Regions from separate parts of the Metabacillus sp. Hm71 genome, predicted to be linked through region 1. Evidence: riboswitches for the same ligand, from Rfam matches in the RefSeq annotation. Region 1 holds a riboswitch; each other region holds the start of a gene.
What was found. A riboswitch is a leader RNA that binds a small molecule or an ion and turns the genes downstream of it on or off. The one in region 1 is predicted to bind thiamine pyrophosphate.

Region 1 (5,435 bases):
CAGCAATAATAGCACCAAAATCATTTTCATTTATGCCCCACCTCTTATTGTTTTCTTAAAATTAGTTAATGGAAGATAGCAATGGATCAATATTTACTTTCCATGGTGAAAGAGGAGATGTTCTCATCAATGTAAAAACTAAGTTTGTTTTAACAGCTCCACGTTCCTTAATAAACATTTTTATCTCAACAGGAATTTGAGTGACTAATGAGTAGCGAGTTTCTTTATTTGTTGTTTGTGGTAGCGACCACTGTATGGCTTCGATTTGTTCAATATTATTAAGTTTTTGTTTCCATTTTTTTTGATTACTTATCGAGATTTTTTCTGCCAATTTTTGGTCTTGGTTTTTAATCGTTACTAGAAATACATTTATTAATTGCTCTGCTTGAAGGCTTGTAAAATAGTCGTCAATTTTCCCAGCAGCCTTTAAAATCATCACATGGTGAGAGAGATCGGCTTTCCCCGACCGATGAGTTGTGCTTCCAGGAAAATGAATACAGAAATGACCGGGAAATCCATTTTGAAGCGCTCCAGCACCGTGCGGCATTCCATGCATAGAGGCAGGGATTAAGCTGTCATTGGCTAGAATTAAGACTGCTTTTCTTCGCCAACTCCATCTTCCATCATAGATTTCTTTCATAATCTTCGTGTCTTTTTTGGTAATGGGCTGTACATCTGCATGCCTGCTGCCAGCCCTTCGCTGTACTTCAAAGCTCTTACCAGTTTCCACATCAATAACAGTAAAGGTTGATTTTTTCGGCAAAATATGATTGACTGCTTCCCAATTTTGAAGGGTTATTTGGAAACTTATTGGAGCTTGTCTATTTTCGATAGAAGCAGCAAATGTCTTTTCTTCTGAAAAACAAATCATAAAAATGAATAATCCAATGCTAAAAACATAACTTTTCACAATATCATGTCATCTCCGTAACTAGTTTCTTTTTTAGTAAGCTTAGTTTGTGCTTTGTTAGAGAAAACATTACTTGAATAAAAATGGAAAATGAAAGAAGATCAACAACATGATCGTCCTAACTGAAGCTATGATGATTTCAAATTTTTTGGTTAATTGGCAAAAATAAATTGACTTACATTTTTAATTGTCTTACAATATTCTTGAATTGAAAAAATTAATGGGTGATATAAAAATAACGCTTTTAATAACCATTTAGCAGTTTGGTCTGTGATGCAATTGACCATTAATTTTTTCTTTAACAAACAGTGATCTTATAAAGTAGCGACTCTTTAAAGGATAAAGAGGCTACTTTTTTTGTGTAATGTGTTAAAATTTACGTAAAGAAATATTCACTAGGGGAAGGAAATGACAAAGGAAATAAACAAATTTACTCAAATAATTGTTCTTTATTAGAATAGGAGAATGCTTAATGCTTCAAACTTTTAATCGGCAGCTTGAAAGGTTTATGCCATTTCTTACGCCTGCAAGCGTCATTTTGGGCGTGATGTTTGCTAATCATTTTTCGTTTTTTTCATTTTTAATCCCTTGGATTTTTGCTTTTATTACTTTCTCTGGTAGTCTCAACTCGAACTTTTCTTCCCTTAAAGGTGTATTAAAAAGTCCGCTTCCATTACTAATTATTTTATTTGTTTTGCATATAGGAATGCCAGTTATTGCTTGGGGGGCAGGACATCTTATCTTTGCAAATGATCCTTTAATATTGACCGGTCTTGTACTTGCTGCTGTTATTCCTACAGGTATAACAAGCTTCATCTGGGTAACGATTTATAAAGGAAATATTGCATTGGCCCTTTCGATTATTTTGCTTGATACGATTCTTTCTCCATTCCTTGTGCCGCATACTCTTTCTTTCCTTGTTGGGCAGAAAGTAGACATTAGTACGTTATCGATTATGTACGGATTGTTATATATGGTCGTTTTACCATCTTTAGTAGGAATGTTGTTGAATCATCTATTTAAAGAGAAAAGCGTTCAAGTAAGCAAAACACTAGCCCCGTTTTCTAAGTTGGGTCTTGCAATTGTTGTTATGATTAATGGAGCTGTAGTAGCACCATATTTATCAGATATAACAGTGAAGTTGGTTATTATTGCTGTCACAGTTTTTATTCTTGCTTTCTTTGGATATTTACTTACATGGATAGTAGCAAACTGGTTAAAAAGAGATCGGGAAACAAAAGTAGCGATGATCTTTACTGGCGGAATGCGTAATATCAGTGCCGGGGCTGTTATTGCCGTGCAATATTTTCCAGCTGCTGTCGCTGTTCCAGTTATTATTGGGATGCTGTTTCAGCAAGTATTGGCATCGATCTTTGGATATTTATTTAAAAGATATGAGGATCGCATTTTTCATGCAAATAAACAGTTTGTGAACAATGTTAGCGGTTTATAAAGGGGATTTATTTTAATCTGTTGCCAAAAAGGAAAGATTGTGTTAAAAATAATATAATCAATTTAGAAATTAAGTTAATAGATTTCACCACTAGGGGAGCTTTTAAAAGCTGAGAGAGGCATGGTGCCTTGACCCTTATTACCTGATCTAGATAATACTAGCGTAGGGAAGAGGTGTTTGAAAATATATTTGAAACTTCGGAAAACCCGATGTTTTTCGAATGTTTATACATAAATTTGTATGTATGTTCAAACCACTTCTTCAAATAAGAAGTGGTTTTTTTATAGCTGAGAAAAGGATTGGGAGGAAAAAAATGACAGCAGATCATATTCAGCAATTAGTTGAACAAGTTGATGCCAGAAAAGATGAGCTGATTGAATTGCTCAAAAGGCTAATCGAGTATAAAACACCGGCACCGCCTGCAAGAAACACTAAGGATGCCCAACAATTTGTTGCTGATTTTTTAAGTGATAAAGGCTTTACAATCGATATGTGGGATGTTTACCCCAATGATCCAAATGTTGTAGGTGTTCGTAAAGGGACTTCATCAGACCTGTATAACAGCTTGATCATTAATGGACATATGGACGTAGCTGAAGTCAGTGAGGATGAAGTGTGGGAGGTTGACCCTTTTTATCCGGTTGTAAAAGACGGGAATATCATCGGTCGAGGTGCAGCTGATATGAAAGGCGGTTTAGCCGGTGCTTTGTTCGCCATCCAGTTAATACATGAAGCGGGGATTGAATTGCCTGGCAGTTTAATTTTCCAGTCGGTCATTGGCGAAGAGGTTGGTGAGGCAGGTACATTAGAATGTTGCAAAAAGGGGTATGCGGCTGATTTTGCTGTTGTGGTAGACACAAGTGATTTACATATTCAAGGTCAAGGTGGAGTCATTACTGGATGGATTACAGTAAAGAGCCCGCAAACCTTTCATGATGCAACAAGAAGGCAGATGATTCATGCTGGAGGAAAGCTCTTTGGTGCGAGTGCAATCGAGAAAATGACAAACATTATTCAAGGACTGCAAGAGCTTGAACGCCATTGGGCTGTGACGAAAAGCTATCCGGGTTTTATGTCTGGAACGAATACGATAAACCCTGCAGTTATTGAAGGTGGGCGGCATGCGGCTTTCATAGCTGACGAATGCAGGCTTTGGATCACGGTACACTATTATCCAAATGAGACGTATGAGCAAATCATCAACGAAATTGAAACACATATACAGCATGTGGCAAACGCTGATCCTTGGCTTAGAGAAAATCCGCCTTCATTTGAATGGGGCGGGAAGTCAATGATTGTTGATCGCGGGGAAATCTTTCCATCACTAGAGGTTGATCCTAACCATCTCGGTGTAAAGCAATTAGCATCGGCACACCAGGCTATATTAAACGATCAGGCAATTGTCGATGTTTCCCCTTCGGTAACAGATGGCGGCTGGTTAGGTGAGGCAGGAATTCCGACAGCGATTTATGGACCTGGCAATTTGCAAAATGCCCATGCCATAAATGAGAAGCTTTCTATTGACCAGCTTATTTCTTATACAAAGGTTATTTTACGTTTTATTTATGAATGGTGTCATACTGAACGAGCTTGATTAAGCTTCAAGAGGTAAAGCTCATGAAATTTAGGAGGTTAAAGGATGAATTTTAGTCAAAGGCTTTATTACAAGGTACTGCCAATATGGAATCGTAATCATGCCCATCCGTTTGTTCAAAAAATGGGAAATGGTACGTTGGAAAAGGAAAAGTTCCGGTTTTATATGGTTCAGGATTATTTGTATTTAATTGAATATGCAAAGGTTTTTGCTTTAGGTGCTGTAAAAGCGACAGACCTTAAGGTAATGGGGAAATTTGCCAAATTACTAGATGCAACGTTAAATGAAGAAATGGAGCTTCATCGGCAATATGCAAAAAAATTTGATATTTCTGTTGAGGAGCTGGAAACAGCAAAACCATCGCCAACCACACTTGCATACACACATTATATGTTACATGTGAGCCAGAATGGTACACTTGCAGAGCTTGTTGCAGCCTTGCTTCCTTGTATGTGGAGTTATTGGGAAATTGGCAAGGAGCTAAAAAAAATCGAGGGTGCAAGCGAGCACGAGTTTTATGGAGAGTGGATCAATATGTATGCATCAGATGAGTTTGGGCAGCTTGCAACATGGTGTATAGAGTTATTGGATCAGGTAGCAGAGGGAAAGCCGGAGGCAGAGCTGGAAAAATTGGAGGAGATCTTCCTCAATACAACTCGATTCGAATACATGTTTTGGGATATGGCTTATAACGAAGAGATGTGGCCAATCGATGAGTGATCCAGTACTGAAATTTCAACATGTAACCTTTCGTTATGATGAAGCAAAAGCGCCCATCTTAAAAGATTTTGATATTCAGATTAATGAAGGAGAGTTCGTTAGTATTATAGGTCCAAGTGGATCGGGGAAAAGCACATTATTTAAGTTGGTTACGGGACTGGAGCATCCAACAGAAGGTGAAATTTTCTTGCGGAATAATCTGAACTCAAACCGACTTGGGAAGGTCGGGTATATGCCCCAGCAGGATTTGCTGCTGCCATGGCGGACAATTGTCGAAAATGCTGCACTTCCTTTAGAAATAAAAGGAGTTAACAAAAAAGAAGCACACAAGAGAGTATTGGTATTACTTGAGGAGTTCGGTCTGAAAGGTGTGGAAGGCTGCTTCCCTAGTGATTTATCTGGCGGTATGAGGCAAAGGGTGTCTTTTCTGCGTACGATACTAAGCGGCGCAGAGGTTCTGCTTTTGGATGAACCCTTTAGTGCACTTGATGCCATCACAAGAATTTCCTTGCAGGAGTGGCTCTTATCTCAATGGGAAAAACGCAAGGAAACGATTCTTTTTATTACTCATGATGTCAATGAAGCTTTGTTTCTATCTGATCGAATTTTTATTTTTAAAGATGTGCCGTCAAGCGAACTTGAGGTGGTCAAGGTTCCGCTTGACCGCCCGAGAGATTTAAAGGATTTAAATAAACCTGAAGTAATCGAGCTAAAGGATTATTTAATTGACCAGCTTCGAGCGAGGGTAAAGTTATGAA
Region 2 (5,435 bases), 130 kb from region 1:
TCATCAATCCCATAGCTGCTTTTGATTATATTTATTAGCTTTGTAGATAATTCCATAATAGCACCCCACCTTTATTATTGGATCAAACCTCTTTATCCCATACTTCTACTTAAGTTTTCTATTTCCTTCATAAGGAATGAGTAAGCGCCTTGATCAGCCTAGGGCAAATAAGACGCTCATGAATAGAAGGCGTTCTTTGCCTTCAATTCATGAGTGGCTAGACCCAAGAGGTGCTAGGCGCTGGAGCTAGACACAAAAACTAGGTTAAAATTTTATTTATTAAACTTTAAAAAAAGCGCAAGGCGCTAAGCATTCGGCGACAAGCAAAAGGCGAACAGGAATAGAAGGTGTTCTTTACCTTCTATTCCTGTTTGACTAGACCCTAGAGCCGATGGCGCCTGGAGCTAGATTCGAAACGCAAGCTATGTTAAGAAAATATATAAATTCTGATATTATTATAAAAATGAGGACATCTCCAAAGGGTTAATCCTTTTGGAGATGTCCTCCTCTTTATAATTATTAGTTTCTATAAAAGCTGTTCAACAATTGATCTAAGCTCGCTAGCACGTTCTGTTGGATTTTCTGCAAGACTAATTGCTGAAATGACGGAAATACCGTTGCCCCCGCTTTCGATCACTGGTGCTGCATTTTCGGACGTAATCCCGCCAATTCCAACGATTGGCAAATCAATGCCTTTTTTACGAACTTCCTTAATAATTGCTGTTCCCTGTGCTGTTTTTGCATCCTCTTTTGTTTTTGTCGAGTAGATTGGTCCAATTCCTGCATAATCTGCTCCATCTGCGATCGCCTTTTCAACCTCATCTAGATTATGAGCGGATACACCTAAAATTTTATTTCCGATCTTCTGTCTTACTTCCTCCGCTGATGCATCATCTTGTCCAATATGAACCCCGTCAGCGTTAATGGCAAGGGCCAGCTCAATATCATCGTTTACGATAAAAGGGATTGAATAGTTTTTACATATAGCTTGTAATTGTTTAGCAAGTTCAACTTTTTCAGCACCTGTGAAAGCACCTGTTCCTTTTTCTCTAAACTGAAATAATGTTATTCCCCCTTTGATCGCTTGATCAAGTACAACTTGTGGGTCTATTTTACAGTTATTACTGCCCATAATAAAATATAATCGCAATAACTCATTCATTTCTCTTCTTGAAATTCTGTCCAAACCGAATCTCCCCTTTATTGTCGAATCTTTGCTTGCTGCCGTTGTTGGTAAGCCCAGTGATTGGTTGGGCCATGGCCATTACCAATTTCTAAGTCATCCTCAATTGCAGCTTGAATAAAGTTTTTTGCTGTTTGAACGGCTTGTTCAACCGTATTCCCTTTTGCAAGTTCTGCCGTAACGGCTGCAGCAAATGTACAGCCTGTACCATGGGTATTCTTCGTTGCAATTCGCTTACCTTTATAATAAGTAAACTCTTCGCCATTATATAAGATATCGACTAATTCTTCCCCCTCATCATGACCGCCCTTGATCACAACATACTTTGCACCAAATTGATACAAGCGTTTGGCTGCTTCCAACCGGTCATCCATTGTTCGAATCGACATATCGGCCAAAACTTCTGCTTCAGGAATATTTGGAGTGATAACCATCGCTAAAGGTAAAAGATATTGTTTAAGTGCAGCTACTGCCTCATTTTGTAATAAAGGTGCTCCACCTTTAGCAATCATGACTGGATCGACCACAACATGTTCCCATTGAAACTTTTTTACTGCCTCAGCAACAGCCTTGATGATTTCACCGCTAAATAACATCCCTGTTTTTACTGCATTTGTTCCTAAGTCATTCCCAATCGCTTCTATTTGATTAACAACTGCTTCAACAGATAATGGATAGACCCCATGCACGCCAAGTGTATTTTGTGCAGTAACCGCAGTAATGGCTGACATGCCAAATACATTTAATTCTTGAAAGGTTTTTAGATCGGCCTGAATACCGGCACCCCCGCCGCTATCTGATCCGGCAATTGTCAAAGCTTTTTTTATAGCCATTTTCATTCTCTCCTTTATCTTATCTTACAGTTTTTCGATTTTAGCAAACTGATTGACATCTTCTGGTGAAACATTTGCCAATTGATTCAAAAATTCAATTTGAAAGCTTCCAGGTCCGGCTTGAACCGTTTTTTCAGCTGCTAATTCAGCAGCAACTCCATATGTCGTAAGTGCTGCAACCGCTGCCTGGAGCAAGTCTTTTTCCACTGCAGCAAATGCCCCAACGACTGAGCTTAACAAACAACCGGCTCCTGTCACTTTGGTTAGCAAAGGATGACCATTATAGACAACAAAGGTATGTTGGCCATCTGTTATGACATCTTCTTTACCAGTTATAATGACTAAAGTATTTAATTTTTGCGCTGCGATTTGCGCCAAATCAATTGTATTGCCGGAACCTTGTCCAGCATCAACACCTTTAATGGTCCATGCTTCCCCAATAACATTTGCAATTTCTGCAGCATTTCCTCGTAAAATTGATATCTCTAATTCTTTAACGATTCGCCGAGCTGTTTCTGTTCGATAGGCAGTAGCTCCTGCACCGACTGGATCAAAGATAACTGGTACATCATGAAGATTTGCTGACTTCCCAGCAATCACCATCGCTTCAATTTCATCATGTGTCAATGTTCCAATATTTAAAACTAAAGCACCTGCTAGTTTTGCCATTTCGGCAACTTCTTCCTTTGCATAGGCCATAACAGGTGATGCACCTAATGCTAACAAACCATTTGCGGTAAAATTTGTTACAACCACATTCGTAATATTATGAACTAGTGGATTTTGCTGTTTAAGTTTTTCAAATGTATTAATTATTTGCTCAACCTTCATCTTTCTTTTCCTTTCTGCTATTCGGTCATTTTTCTGCAAAATAAAAAGAACACAATGCCGCGCAAAGTGCTCTTAGATACCTAATGACATTCCCTACGCTGGCATTATCCAACAGGTTTAAACGGTCAGCAACGGAATAGTTGCAATCTCAGCCAGCTTCCACCAGCCCCCGAAAATATAAGTTTATTGGTAGTTTACTGAATCTAGCAAGAAAAAACAAGGGTTGATTTAAATAGTATGACAAATTGGCAGGTTCATTCTTTATTTAGACTGCAGTATTAAGCCCGTAATAAATTGCAGCCATGCATATACTCCAACCTTCACTGTTTCAGAAACATGCGAATCTTTGCTTGGGTCTAAACAAACAAAATCGATATGTTTGACGCAAGGATGTTTGCCGATTTCTAATAAGCTATTAAAAAGTTCACTCGCAGACATTCCTCCTGGTGTTGACGCCGGCACGCCAGGGGCAACAGAAATATCCAGCACATCCATATCAACTGTTACATAAATTCGGTCAGCTTTTCCTGATAACTCGTCTAATGCTCTCTTTATTGTTTTTATTAAACCATGCCCTCGTGCTTGGTTCAGAGTTATCATTTGTATACCATGTTCATTTGCATAATCAATTAACGGCTTTGCATTAAAATAGCCATGCAAGCCGATATTGATAACATGCTCACCTAAGATGTGGTGACCATCAATTAGTTGACGGATCGGTGTTCCATTTGCTGGTCCTAATTCATTTGGGTCCCTAACATCAAGATGGGTATCAAGCTGGAGCACTCCAATCGTGTCTTCGGGAAATGCCTCTTTAATGCCGCGAACAGCGCAGGCTGTTGTTGAATGATCACCGCCAATCATGCATGTTCGTGTGTTTGGATAGTGTTCGGCAAGAAATGCAGTTGACCTTTGGATGCGCTGATGTGATAAAAGAATATCTGTTGTATGCATCATTACATCTCCCGCATCAGCAACACGAAAGGAATTCAGATCAACATTTTCATCTAAATTATAGGTTGCAAAACTTTTCCACATCATGCGAAATTCTGTTGGATATAAAGAAGCTCCTGATACACTAATTGAAGACCGGGAAATCGGTGCACCGTACAAGATCAAATCAAAAGGTTGGTTATGTTCGCTAAGAGGTCTAACCCAATGATGAACATATGTCGGCATTTCATTCCCCGATACATTCCACACCCATTCAGGCTGCTTTAAAAAATGTTCACTCAAGCTGCTACACCACCTTTACACCTTTTTTCCACACTGAATTGACATGGTTGACACCAAATAAATATTGCAATTCCTGATAATTTTTCACATTCCATAATACGAGATCTGCCTGTTTACCAACCTCAAGTGAACCGACTTTATCCTGGCGGTTAATCGCACATGCCGCATTAAAAGTAGCTGCTGTTAATGCCTCGGCAGGTGTGAGACGCATCGAGATACAAGCTAAATTCATTACTAGAGGCATAGATGTTGTTGGCGATGATCCCGGGTTACAATCTGTTGAAATGGCCACAGCCACACCCGCATCAATCATTTTTCTTCCCGCCGCTGCTGCTTCTCGTAAATAAAGGGCGGTTGCCGGGAGCAAGCAAGCAATTGTTCCTGATTGAGCCATTGCTTGAATGCCTGCCTCTGAGGCTTTCAATAAATGTTCAGCAGATATGGCTCCTATTTTCGCTGCTAATTCGGCTCCACCATAAGACTCGATTTCATCGGCATGGATTTTCGGGATAAATCCAAATCGTTTCCCTGCTTCCAGCACTCGTTCTGATTGTTCAGGGGTAAACACACCCTTTTCACAAAAAACATCTTGAAATTCTGCCAATTTTTCCTCTGCAATCACAGGCAGCATGTCATGTATCAAATGATCAACGTACTCATTTTCACGGCCTTTAAATTCTGGAGGAACAGCATGGGCCCCCATAAATGTAGGCACGATTTCGATCACATGCTGTTCTTGCAGCTTTTTCATGACTCGAAGCTGCATAAGCTCTGTTTCTAAGTTCATTCCATAGCCGCTTTTTCCTTCAATCGTCGTCACACCATGTGCGAGAAAGGAATCAAGCCGACCAATTGTTTGTTCTATTAACTGTTCTTCAGTAGCTTCCCTTGTCATGCGGGTGGTTGCATGAATTCCCCCACCCGCGTTCATAATCTCCATATAAGCAGCACCTTCAAGCCGCTTTTCAAATTCACGTTCCCGGCTTCCCCCGTAGACAACATGTGTATGAGGATCCACAAGTCCAGGAGTAACCAAATGGCCTGTAGCATCGACAACTTCTGCTTCATCAAGTTTGTCAGAAAACAATTCCTTTAATTTTTTGGTTGTTCCAACAGCTTGTATCAATCCATCTTCAATCCATAAGCTACCATCCTCAATTAAACCGAGCTCAGACATAGCTTCTTTTGAACGCGGTCCTTTTACATTAGAAGCTAATGTCGCCAGTTGAGCAGCGTGTTTAATCCAAATTGGCCTACTCATTCTTGAACATCCCCTTTATCAAGCATTGGCATCTTAATCCCTTTTTCACGTGCTGTTTTTTTAGCCAGCTCATATCCGGCATCAGCATGAC
Region 3 (5,435 bases), 360 kb from region 1:
TTAAATGATCCGACTAAACATACTTTACAGGTGACTTTATCTCAATTAAATGGGATTTATAACACAGATTATGGTATGGTCATGGCAGGAACTTTATTGGCGACTCTTCCATTGATTATCTTATTTATGTTTGTCAGCCGTCAGTTTATTTCAGGTATTGCAGCAGGTGCGATTAAAGATTAATCGATTGCTTAAGGTTGTTTAGTAGAGGATGAAGTCTTTATTAACGCTATTCACAACTTAACAGACAATCAAGAAGCCCTTATAACGCATGAAGTCACATTGGCTGAAAAAAATCAGCAGAAACTGTGTAGTCAATTATTTTGAAGGAGTTGTCACATACATGAAATACTCGCTATGCATTGGAGCCTATAAAGAGAAAGATGTGATTTACCATCTTGAAAAGGTGAAGGAACATGGATTTCATGGTCTGGAGTATTACGGCTGGTGGGATTTAGATCTAAAGCAGGTGGTAAGGGAACAAGAACGAATAGGTGTAGGAATTATTGCTACATGTACAAAGATTTTTAATTTAGTAGATGAAACGAGACGTGACGAATATCTAGCTGAATTAAAACAAACGATAGATGCCTGTAAAATACTTGGCACAAAATCAATTATTACCCAAACAGGGAATGTGATCGAAGGTGTTCCACGTGAAATTCAAAGGAACGCAATGGTTGAAACATTGAAACAATGTGCCCAGCTTTGCGAGGAGGCTGGCATCATATTAGAGGTAGAGCCATTAAACGGTCTTGTTGATCATCATGGACATTTTCTTCAATATTCAGATGGAGCGGCAGCTGTTATTGATCTGGTTAATAGTCCGAATGTTAAGCTTGTTTTTGACGTTTATCACCAACAGATCACAGAAGGCAATGTGATTCGCAATGCCACAAACTATATCGACCGGATCAACCATTACCATATTGCTGATAATCCAGGCCGCAAGCAGCCGGGAACAGGTGAATTGAATTATATAAACATCTTAAATGCGATCAAGGAAACAGGCTATGACGGATTTGTTGGTCTGGAATGTGGATATACAATTGATACTGACAAAGCATTGGAGGAGTTTAAACAGACGATTTTAAGGCATGTCGAGCCGTTAGCTGTGTAAGGTATTGATGTAAATGAAAAAATAATTATTATTAGTCTAAATCCTATAAAAAATGGGATTTGGAAAAAATCACCTTGTACCGTAGCCAGGTCCTTATATTTAATAGGACCTTTTTTTAGTTTTTTTTTTCGAATTCTTTCATTGTTATAATAATAAATATATTGTTACACGACATATTTAATTTAATATAAGGAGGTATTAATATGAACATTCCTAAACCACTCGTTCAAACAAATCAGGCATTTATTGTTGTCACTGTTCTCTTTTCCCTTTTGTTTTATAGATGGTTATTATTTATTCCGTTTATCATTGGGGTTTTAACCCTTATTACAAAACGTAACTTTGTAATAATAATAGGGCAAAAATTCTTAAAAAAACCACATTCTCAATATGTACTAGAAGATCGTGATCAACAATTATTTAATCAATGGATAGCCACAGTATGTTTAGGTGTATCATTATTATCCTTTTATTTTGGTTACGAATTATTAGGCGTCATTTTTAGTATTATGGTTGCTTTAGCAGCAGGTATTGCATTAATGGGATTTTGTATTGGGTGTACGATTCGCTATCGCTATCTTATGTGGAAACATAGACGAAAACAAGTTTGAATCTATGTAAATAGAAAAAAGAATTGACAGTTTCTAAAGTTGTGATATGGTTAATGTCAGAGTGAAAAGTTAATAGTAGGTACCTATCCACTAGGGGAGCCCATTGAAAGGCTGAGATCAAAGTGACCTTTGAGACCCTAGAACCTGATCTGGGTGATGCCAGCGTAGGAAAGTGGAAGTGACGGGACATTTGTATGTTCTTTTAGTTATTAAAATGAATTCCAAACCACTTTCTTTACGTATGAAAAAAGTGGTTTTTTCATTTTTATGGTCCTGTCATTTATTCTAGGAGGGATTAACATGTCATTTTCTCAGTTGCTGCGCAAAGAAGCGAATGCCATTTGGGAAGCAAGTTTTCATCATCCATTTGTGACAAAGTTGGGGGAAGGAAGCTTAGATTTAAAGTGTTTCCGTTATTATGTTCTGCAAGATTCCTATTATTTAAGCCATTTTGCCAGAGTGCAAGCATTAGGAGCAGCGAAAGCAACCGATCTTCAAACGACGAGCCGTATGGCACATCATGCACAGGGTACCTATCAGGCGGAACTTTCTTTACATCGGAACTTTTCCGAAAAATTAGGTATTACTGAAGAAGAAAAAGCTGCTTTTATACCTGCACCGACTGCTTATGCATATACATCGCACTTGTATCGTGCTGCATATGATGGCCATTTAGGGGATATTATTGCAGCGATTTTGCCGTGCTATTGGCTTTATTATGAAATTGGCGAACATTTAAAAGGATCCAAGCCGGAAGAGCCCATTTATCAAGAATGGATTGCGGCCTACGGTTCTGACTGGTTCCGCACTTTAGTAGAGGAACAAATTGCCCGTTTAGATGCCATTGCTGAAACCGTGACAGAAGCGGACAGAGAACGGATGAAACAGCATTTTATTATTAGCAGTCAATATGAATACTCATTTTGGGAGATGGCTTATACATTAGAAAATTGGCCAGTGGATGAAAAGGGGAAAGAACAGTATGCAAACTAGGGTTCCAAAAAGCTTTCAGCGTGGTATTAAAAAAACTCTTCCACGGTGCTAAAATATTTTTGGCTCGCAAACCTAAAATATCAGCACAAGGAGGAGTTTTAATATCAAAAGACACTAATAGAGTTTAGTACATACGACTTGGAATTTTAAGTATCACATCATGTTTGCACTAAATACAGGAGGCATTTTATCACTGCCCTAGGGTCAGATTGTTGAGAAAGTACGTGTTTTTTAAACATGTACTTTCTCAACAATTTATTTTTCTTATGGGTAAAAAAATTATTAAGAAGCTTTATCAAGATTATTCATTTTTACGAATTCCCTTACTCCCGAACTAACGGAAGTGTACAGCAGCGAAAAGCTCCTCCGGATTTGATAATTTCGGTAATATCGACCTCGATCACTTGGTAACCGCGCTCTTTAAGCCTTTGATTCACTTGCTTATTTATAGGAAGACTAATGACGCGTTTCTCACCGATCGAGAGGACGTTTGTACCTAATGTTGCTTGTTCCTCTTTTGAAACCTCGATTAAATCATAACGGCTTGCCAAGATTTTTCCTTTTTCAGGCTCAATTTCTCCTGGGAAAATTAAAGCTTCATTTGGAGATAAGATATTAAAGACACAGTCTAAATGTAAATATGTATCGGTGAAAGGGATCGCAATTACTTCGAAAGAAGGCAATAAACTTTGTAAATGTTTTATAGCCGTTTCATTTGTACGATTACTTATCCCTACATAAATGGTGTTGCGATCAATGATCACATCCCCGCCTTCAATTTTATCACCGATAAGATTGGTGTATGTCATTTCTTCCTTTTCCAGCAAATCCACAAAAGGTCTTTCTTCACCTTTGCGAACATCATGTGCCATTTCTGCCACAAATACTTGATTTCCGAGAGTAAACCCGATATCACGGGTAAAAACCTGCTCAGGAAATTTTTTTAAAGGGGGCAATAACAGCACTTCAATCCCGTTTTGTTGAAGGGTTTCAACAAATTGTTGATGCTGTTCCATTGCAAGTTTTGTATCAATATTTTCTTTTAAATACTGTTTTTGCGTTTCATTAATTGGTTCTCTAATCGTCATAAATTCAGGTGAACATAAAACAACCCTTTTTAAGGTATCATATTCACTAAAACAAGAAGTTTTTATGTATTCTGGTTTTGTATTCATTTGTATCCTCCAAACAAAAAGCGATTAGTTGTAATATGCCCTTTCTGGCTTTTAATAAAACTTCTTATTTAAGGATAATTTCAAATAAAAATGCAGGATTTCTTTGATATTTTTCCACTTTAGAGTGTTTTTCACTTATAATAGCTTGTAAAGAAATGAACTACATTCAAAATGATCATCAAGGTTATGGAAGAAGGTTGAAGCAGTGAGTATAGGGAAAGTCTATTTAGTTGGAGCTGGTCCTGGTGACCCAAAGCTCATTACTGTGTACGGATTGGAATGCATTCAAAAGGCGGATGTTATTGTATACGATCGTCTGATAAGCAAGGATTTATTAAAGCATGCAAAAAAAGACGCTGAGCTTATTTATTGTGGCAAGCTGCCCGGAAAGCATGAACTCATCCAAGAACAGATTCATGAAGTGTTAGTGGAGAAGGCATTTGCGGGGAAAGAGGTTGTCCGCTTAAAAGGCGGAGATCCTTTTGTGTTTGGCCGCGGTGCCGAAGAGGCAGAGGTGTTAAGAAATAACGGCATCCCTTATGAAGTAATTCCAGGTATTACCTCTGGTATTGCAGCACCTGCTTATGCGGGGATACCAGTCACACATCGAGATTTTGCTTCATCATTTGCGATTGTGACAGGACATGGCCGCGAAGAGAAGAAGACAGACACGATTAATTGGGAAGCATTAGCAAAAGGAATCGATACGATCGCCTTTTATATGGGAATTAAAAATTTACCCTATATTTGCGAGAAGCTAATCGAATACGGCAAAAGTCCTGAAGCCCTAGTGTCGGTTATCCAATGGGGAACAACCCCCTCACAAGTCGCAATTACCGGAACGTTAGCGACAATTGTTGATGAAGTGCAGAAAAATCAAATCACACACCCTGCCATTGTTTTAGTTGGTCAGGTTGCTGAATTGCGCGAGAAAATAAAATGGTTTGAGGATCTTATCGATCATGATAAAGAAGAAATGTAAAATAGCGCTGTTACACAAAAGAGGTTAGACCCCGAAGTTGGGGACTGACCTCTTTTGTTTCTTATTAACCTATAAACGAAATAATCATCATTAATCCGAAAAGAATTGTTAAATGATTTAAGGAAAATACAAACATAAGCGTAGCCCATTTTTCTTCCTTCAGCTTTTTGAAGCCCCAAATTCCAAGCACCATCCAAGCTAGAGTAAGGATAAACATGCTAATGGCAATGATTTTGCTATATGGCCAAAAGATAAAAGAAGCAGCCAGTAATAGAACTAAGTATATAATCGATTGAACTTTTGTCCGGTAAATGCCTTTTACTACAGGGAGCATTGGAACACCAGCTGCCTTGTATTCTTTTAAGCGCCGTATGGCAATTGCATAGAAGTGTGGCGGCTGCCATAAGAACATAAAGGCAAATAGACCTAACGCGACAGGGTGAAAAATATCTGTTGATATGACTGCCCATCCGATTAGTGGAGGCATGGCTCCGGAAAGACATCCGACCTCCGTATTATAAATCGTTGTCCGCTTCGTAAGCATAGTGTAGGCA
Region 4 (5,435 bases), 810 kb from region 1:
ATTTGTCTTGAATATCGCTCCATTAAGTGGTCATCATTCCTTCTGTTGGACTGCTTGCTGTTGCATATTCCTTTTTAGGAATTCTGCCGGCTTCAAAGCCAAGTCTTCCGGCCTCGATTGCAAGCTTCATGGCAACGGCCATTTTCACCGGATCCTTTGCCGCAGAAACGGCTGTATTTAATAAAACGCCATCTGCTCCCAGCTCCATGGCACGTGCTGCATCTGCCGGTGAACCGATTCCTGCATCGACAATGACAGGAACATTGGATTGTTCAATGATAAATTTAAGATTTAAAGGATTTAAAATCCCTTGACCAGATCCAATTGGTGAAGCACCAGGCATGATGGCATGAACGCCTAATTCTTCTAATCTTCTTGCTAATACAACATCATCTGATGTATATGGTAAAACAATAAACCCTTCTTCTAACAGCATTTCACTAGCTTTTAATGTTTCTACTGGATCAGGAAGCAACGACCGGTCGCAGCCAATGACTTCAACTTTTATCATATCACATAAGCCAGATGCTTTTGCAAGCTTGGCAATTCTTACTGCTTCCTCTGCCGTTTTAGCCCCTGCTGTATTTGGAAGAAGCGTATACTTAGAAAGATCTAACTGCTCTAAAAAGTTTGGCTGTGATGCTTCAAAGATATTCATACGGCGAACCGCAAACGTTAGGATTTCTGCCTCTGATTGTGCAACAGCTTCCTTTTGAATTTCAAATGACGGATATTTCCCAGTTCCCAATAATAATCTTGAGTTAAATTGTTTATCTGCAATGTTTAACATTGGCTCATCCTCCTCCTACAAAATGAACAAATTCAACTTCATCACCGTTTTGGATTGATGTCGTTTCATATTGATCTTTTAAAATAATTTCTCGATTATGCTCGACAATGACAAGACGGTCCTCCAGCTTGTAATGTGCTAGCAGTTGCTGAATCGTCGTAACATCATTTCCCAGCTCGACAATTTCTCCATTTAACTTAATGCTCATTTTCCCACCTCACGCCTGTACATAAATTCGGTTGATCGAAAATGCCCTTATATAGTCTTCATTTTGCTGCCTGTTCAAAATCAGATCCCTTATCATCATCCCTGTTTGCGGGGCTAAAAGGATACCGTTTCGATAATGTCCTGTTGCAAAATAAATCTGTTCTCCTTCAGGATGCTGACCAATATATGGTTTTCCATCATGTGATTGCGGCCTTAATCCAGCCCATGTCTCAACCAGTTGAGCTGATTTTAACTCCGGCAAGAGTGGTGCCACTTTTTCAATAAGAGACTGGATTCCTCCGATTGTCGGCTCAGTACTCCAATCATCCTCAACCATAGTTGCCCCGATAACAAATCTGCCATCACCCTTTGGAACGATATAACAATGATCATAAAAAATCGTTCGCTCTAAGCCGATTTGATTGCTTTTTACAGAAAGACATTCTCCTTTTACAGGCTTCATCCCAGCGTTAATACCCAACTGGTTAAAAAAGTGCCCGCTCCAAACGCCATTTGCGACAACAACCTTGCTGCAAGTGAAATCGGCAAGCGGGGTAGAAAGCATATATTCGTTTGCAGCACTCTTCTTGATTGTATGGACAGGAGTATTCTCTAAAATAGTTGCACCTAGCAAACTAGCAGACTTTGCAAAAGCCGCACAAACATGTTTTGGTGAAACATGGCCATCCTCTGGGATGTAAAGGGCCCCTTTAATCCCTGCAGATAACATTGGCTCATGCTCAAGCACTGTTTCTTTTTCATGCCATGCTACTGTTTCATATTGTGTTACCGCTTCTTTTAAGGAACGTGCTTCAGCATCCGTCATGGCGATCTTGTACATGCCTTTATCGACAAGCTGAATATTAATTTGCGATAATTCTGAAAGCTCATCCCTCAGGACACGATAGTGGCGCTGACTCTCCTTTGCGAACTGAAAGAAGGCATCATTATTTTCAAGCTCAGAGTTTGCACCAAGCATCCCTGCCGCAGCTCTTGTTGCCCCGGTACCGATCTTATTTCCCTCTAACACAAGGACAGATACGCCCTCTTTCGCCAGCTGATAGGCTATCGATTGACCAATGATTCCGCCGCCGATGATGCCTACATCATAATGCTTTTTCATTTGATTTCACCTCCGTTAAGCTTTTCTTAATTTCCCGCAAGGCATGACGAGGTTCACTGCTTGACATAACATAGGACATCACCGCAACCCCGCCAGCCTTTAATCCCGAAAGCTTTTGAACAGTTTCAGGGGTCATTCCGCCAATGGCGATAACCGGAATTTCGATCCTTTCACATATTTCAGCGAATTGAGGTATGCCCCGTGGTGCTAGACCAGCCTTTGAGTTAGTTGTAAACACGTGTCCAAACAACAAATAATCTGCACCAGCTTCTTCAGCCTCTATTGCTTCCTGCAGAGAATGAACCGAACGGCCAATCCTTAAGGATGGTCTTAGCTTTCTTACCTTTTCAATGGAAAAGCTATGACCAGGCAAATGGATATTAAATAAATCGTTTAATATTGCTGCATCAACGCGATCATTGATCACAATCTTTTTCTTAGGGACTCCACCGGTTATCAGAATTGAAACAATTTCCATTAGTTCTGAGGCTGTTTTCGTTCTTTCACGAATGTGAATATAATCTGCTTCTTCGTGAAAGCGTAAGATTTGTTTCGTTAATTCCTCAACCGTTTGCTTCCCATCTGTAATGACATGAATTTCCAAGTTTTTCACTTCCAATAAAAAAACCACTTTCCTATAGGTAAGAAAGTGGTTTACATACATAATTAGAATATGCCGTAATTCCACTTCCCTACGCTGGTACAAACCAGATCAGGTTATAAGGGTTTAAAAGAAACACTTTAATCTCAGCCCCTCAATTGGGGATCCCCTAGCGGTTTTCATCATTATTTACTTATCTCTATCATACCAAATGTTTCTCAACTTTCAAGAAAAAATTCATCAAATAAGCTCAAGTTCTTTCAGGTCCTGAAAAACAGTTCAGATTTTTTACTATCTATATATAATTTAACTAGATTAAATTTTTATCTAAACTCTATTATTTTTCAAAAAACTCTTTAATGCTCGATATAATTCTTTTCTGTTCCGAAAGTGTTAATACTGGGTAAATAGGGAGAGCTAAAATCCTTTTTGAAATATTCTCTGTTATAGGAAAATCGCCTTCTTTATACTTTAAATATTTGAATGCTTCTTGAAGATGAAGTGGAATTGGATAATAGATAGCTGTAGCAATATTTTTATTATTTAAAAATAGAGATAGTTCATCACGTTTATTGGTTTCTATACAGTATTGATGGAAAGTATGCTCTCTGGCTTGGAATATTGATGGGGTTTTTACGATTCTATTTAGTTTCTCGGTATATCTTTTAGCAATTTCTCTTCTTCTTTTTAAAAACTCATCCAAGTATTTTAATTTTTCAATTAAAATAGCAGCTTGAATATCATCTAATCGACTGTTATGACCAATTACTTTATGAATATATTTATGTTTACTACTACCATGATTTCTTAGTTCAATGATTTTTTCATATAAATCTCTTTCGTTGGTAACTATCATCCCAGCGTCTCCAAAAGCCCCTAAATTTTTAGATGGAAAAAATGAAAAACACCCCACATGACCGATAGATCCAACTCTTTTCCCCTTATATTCTGTACCAATTGCCTGACAAGCATCTTCTATAACTTTAAGATTATGTTTTTTAGCAATGTCCATAATTGAATCCATTTCTGCAGGATATCCAAATAAATGGACAATAATTACAGCTTTGGTTTTCGACGTTACTGCTTCCTCTATTTTTTTAGGATCAATATTATAAGTATTTTGATCAATATCTACAAATACTGGTTTTGCACCTGAGAGTGCAATAGATTCTGCAGTAGCAAAAAAAGTAAAAGGAGTTGTAATAACTTCATCTCCCTCCCCAATTTTTAGCGCTTTAAGTGCTAAAAGAAGGGCATCACTTCCATTTGCTACTCCAATCGCATAAGAGGTTTTAATATACTTAGCTATACAATTTTCAAGCTCTTTTCCCTTACTCCCTAAAATATAAGAACCACTATCAAGAACTTCTTTAACAGCCTTATAGATTGGTTCCTTTATCAATTCTAATTCCTTCTTTAAATCAAGCATGGGAATCACTTTAAAAACCTGCCTTTATCTATATTTTATCCCTTTACATCATTGAAATTTTAATTAGTTACCTATACCTTTATATTCAATCCCTAATTTTTCAATTTCATTTTTATTTAAAACATTTCGTCCATCTATGATCAGCTTACAATTTGAAAAGTTTTCAAACTTTAATTCTCTATATTCATCATGAAATGCCTGTAATATGATTATGTCAATATTTTTTACCATCTCATCCTCCAATGATAAAGGAGTAACCCCATAAGATGAGATCTCGAGGTTAGTATACAGTGGATCGTTTATAAATATATTTGCTTCTTTTTGTTTTATTAAATCAACTAATAATAATGTAGAAGATTTAAATACTTCCTTAACATTTTCTCTAAAAGAAAGACCTAAAATGAGTATATTTTGTTTTTTTATATCCCCAATTTCTTTTTCAATTAATTTAACAGCATATTTTGACATACTATCGTTAATTTTTCTGGCTGTAAAAATTAAACCGTTTGCCAATCCCCTATTAATAAAAAAGTAGGGATAAACCGGGATACAATGTCCTCCTACACCTACTCCTGGATAATGTAAATTAGAAAATGGTTGACTATTACCAGCTTTTATTACTTCTAACATACTAACTCCTTTTTGATCAGCATATACAGCTAACTCATTTGCTAAAGCAATATTTACGTCGCGATAAACAGATTCTGCAACTTTAGTAAACTCTGCTGTTTCAAGATTACTTACTTTTATTACTTTACAATTTAAAGCTTTTGCATAAAAGTTTGAAGCCAATTCTAAACTTCTTTCGTTAATTCCACCAACAATCTTTGGATATTCTTTTAGATTATTAAGAATATGATTTGAATAAACTCTTTCAGGACTATAGGCTAAATAAAAGTCATTCCCCATTTTCAATCCTGATATTTCTTCAATCTTTTTACCAAATCGATTTCTTGTATCACCAGTAGGGATGGTAGTCTCAAAAATAACAAGAGTTCCCTTCCTTATTCCTTTAGCAATCTCATATACGGCTGAATCAATAAATTGGTAATTCACATTATTGTTATCATCAATTAGTACTGGAACAATGACAACAACTACTTTAGATTTACTTACCGCATCAACTGTATTTATTGTTGCTGTCAATGTTTTAGCCTGATGGGCTTTTTCCAATAGCGTATTTAATCCTGGCTCATTTGTAATATGGGATTTCCCCATATTAACTAGGGAAACTATCTTTTTATTTATATCCGCTCCATTAACATAAAAACCATTGTTAGAAAAA

Region 2: another riboswitch for thiamine pyrophosphate. It lies ahead of thiM (hydroxyethylthiazole kinase); the one in region 1 lies ahead of ACSVDH_RS09605 (acetylornithine deacetylase).
Region 3: another riboswitch for thiamine pyrophosphate. It lies ahead of tenA (thiaminase II); the one in region 1 lies ahead of ACSVDH_RS09605 (acetylornithine deacetylase).
Region 4: another riboswitch for thiamine pyrophosphate. It lies ahead of tenI (thiazole tautomerase TenI); the one in region 1 lies ahead of ACSVDH_RS09605 (acetylornithine deacetylase).

Annotation. Positions count from the first base shown of each region.
Region 1 covers NZ_CM200278.1:2,044,229-2,049,663, forward strand. The annotation lists gene ACSVDH_RS09590 (VanW family protein) at 1-30, opposite strand, end outside; gene ACSVDH_RS09595 (hypothetical protein) at 62-910, opposite strand; gene ACSVDH_RS09600 (bile acid:sodium symporter family protein) at 1,383-2,363, shown strand; TPP riboswitch at 2,446-2,549, shown strand; gene ACSVDH_RS09605 (acetylornithine deacetylase) at 2,677-3,957, shown strand; gene tenA (thiaminase II) at 4,003-4,677, shown strand; gene ACSVDH_RS09615 (ABC transporter ATP-binding protein) at 4,670-5,434, shown strand; gene ACSVDH_RS09620 (ABC transporter permease) at 5,431-5,435, shown strand, end outside.
Region 2 covers NZ_CM200278.1:1,918,423-1,923,857, reverse strand. The annotation lists gene ACSVDH_RS09050 (phosphotransferase) at 1-56, opposite strand, end outside; gene thiE (thiamine phosphate synthase) at 527-1,186, opposite strand; gene thiD (bifunctional hydroxymethylpyrimidine kinase/phosphomethylpyrimidine kinase) at 1,201-2,016, opposite strand; gene thiM (hydroxyethylthiazole kinase) at 2,041-2,847, opposite strand; TPP riboswitch at 2,921-3,030, opposite strand; gene ACSVDH_RS09030 (agmatinase family protein) at 3,109-4,083, opposite strand; gene hutI (imidazolonepropionase) at 4,088-5,344, opposite strand; gene hutU (urocanate hydratase) at 5,341-5,435, opposite strand, start outside.
Region 3 covers NZ_CM200278.1:1,685,833-1,691,267, forward strand. The annotation lists gene ACSVDH_RS08060 (carbohydrate ABC transporter permease) at 1-183, shown strand, start outside; gene ACSVDH_RS08065 (hydroxypyruvate isomerase family protein) at 344-1,120, shown strand; gene ACSVDH_RS08070 (DUF4395 domain-containing protein) at 1,324-1,731, shown strand; TPP riboswitch at 1,814-1,919, shown strand; gene tenA (thiaminase II) at 2,032-2,724, shown strand; gene ACSVDH_RS08080 (dimethylarginine dimethylaminohydrolase family protein) at 3,048-3,899, opposite strand; gene cobA (uroporphyrinogen-III C-methyltransferase) at 4,105-4,881, shown strand; gene cyoE (heme o synthase) at 4,946-5,435, opposite strand, start outside.
Region 4 covers NZ_CM200278.1:1,236,873-1,242,307, reverse strand. The annotation lists gene ACSVDH_RS06205 (thiazole biosynthesis adenylyltransferase ThiF) at 1-23, opposite strand, end outside; gene ACSVDH_RS06200 (thiazole synthase) at 23-790, opposite strand; gene thiS (sulfur carrier protein ThiS) at 795-998, opposite strand; gene thiO (glycine oxidase ThiO) at 1,008-2,120, opposite strand; gene tenI (thiazole tautomerase TenI) at 2,104-2,733, opposite strand; TPP riboswitch at 2,793-2,902, opposite strand; gene ACSVDH_RS06180 (DegT/DnrJ/EryC1/StrS family aminotransferase) at 3,059-4,150, opposite strand; gene ACSVDH_RS06175 (nucleotide sugar dehydrogenase) at 4,214-5,435, opposite strand, start outside.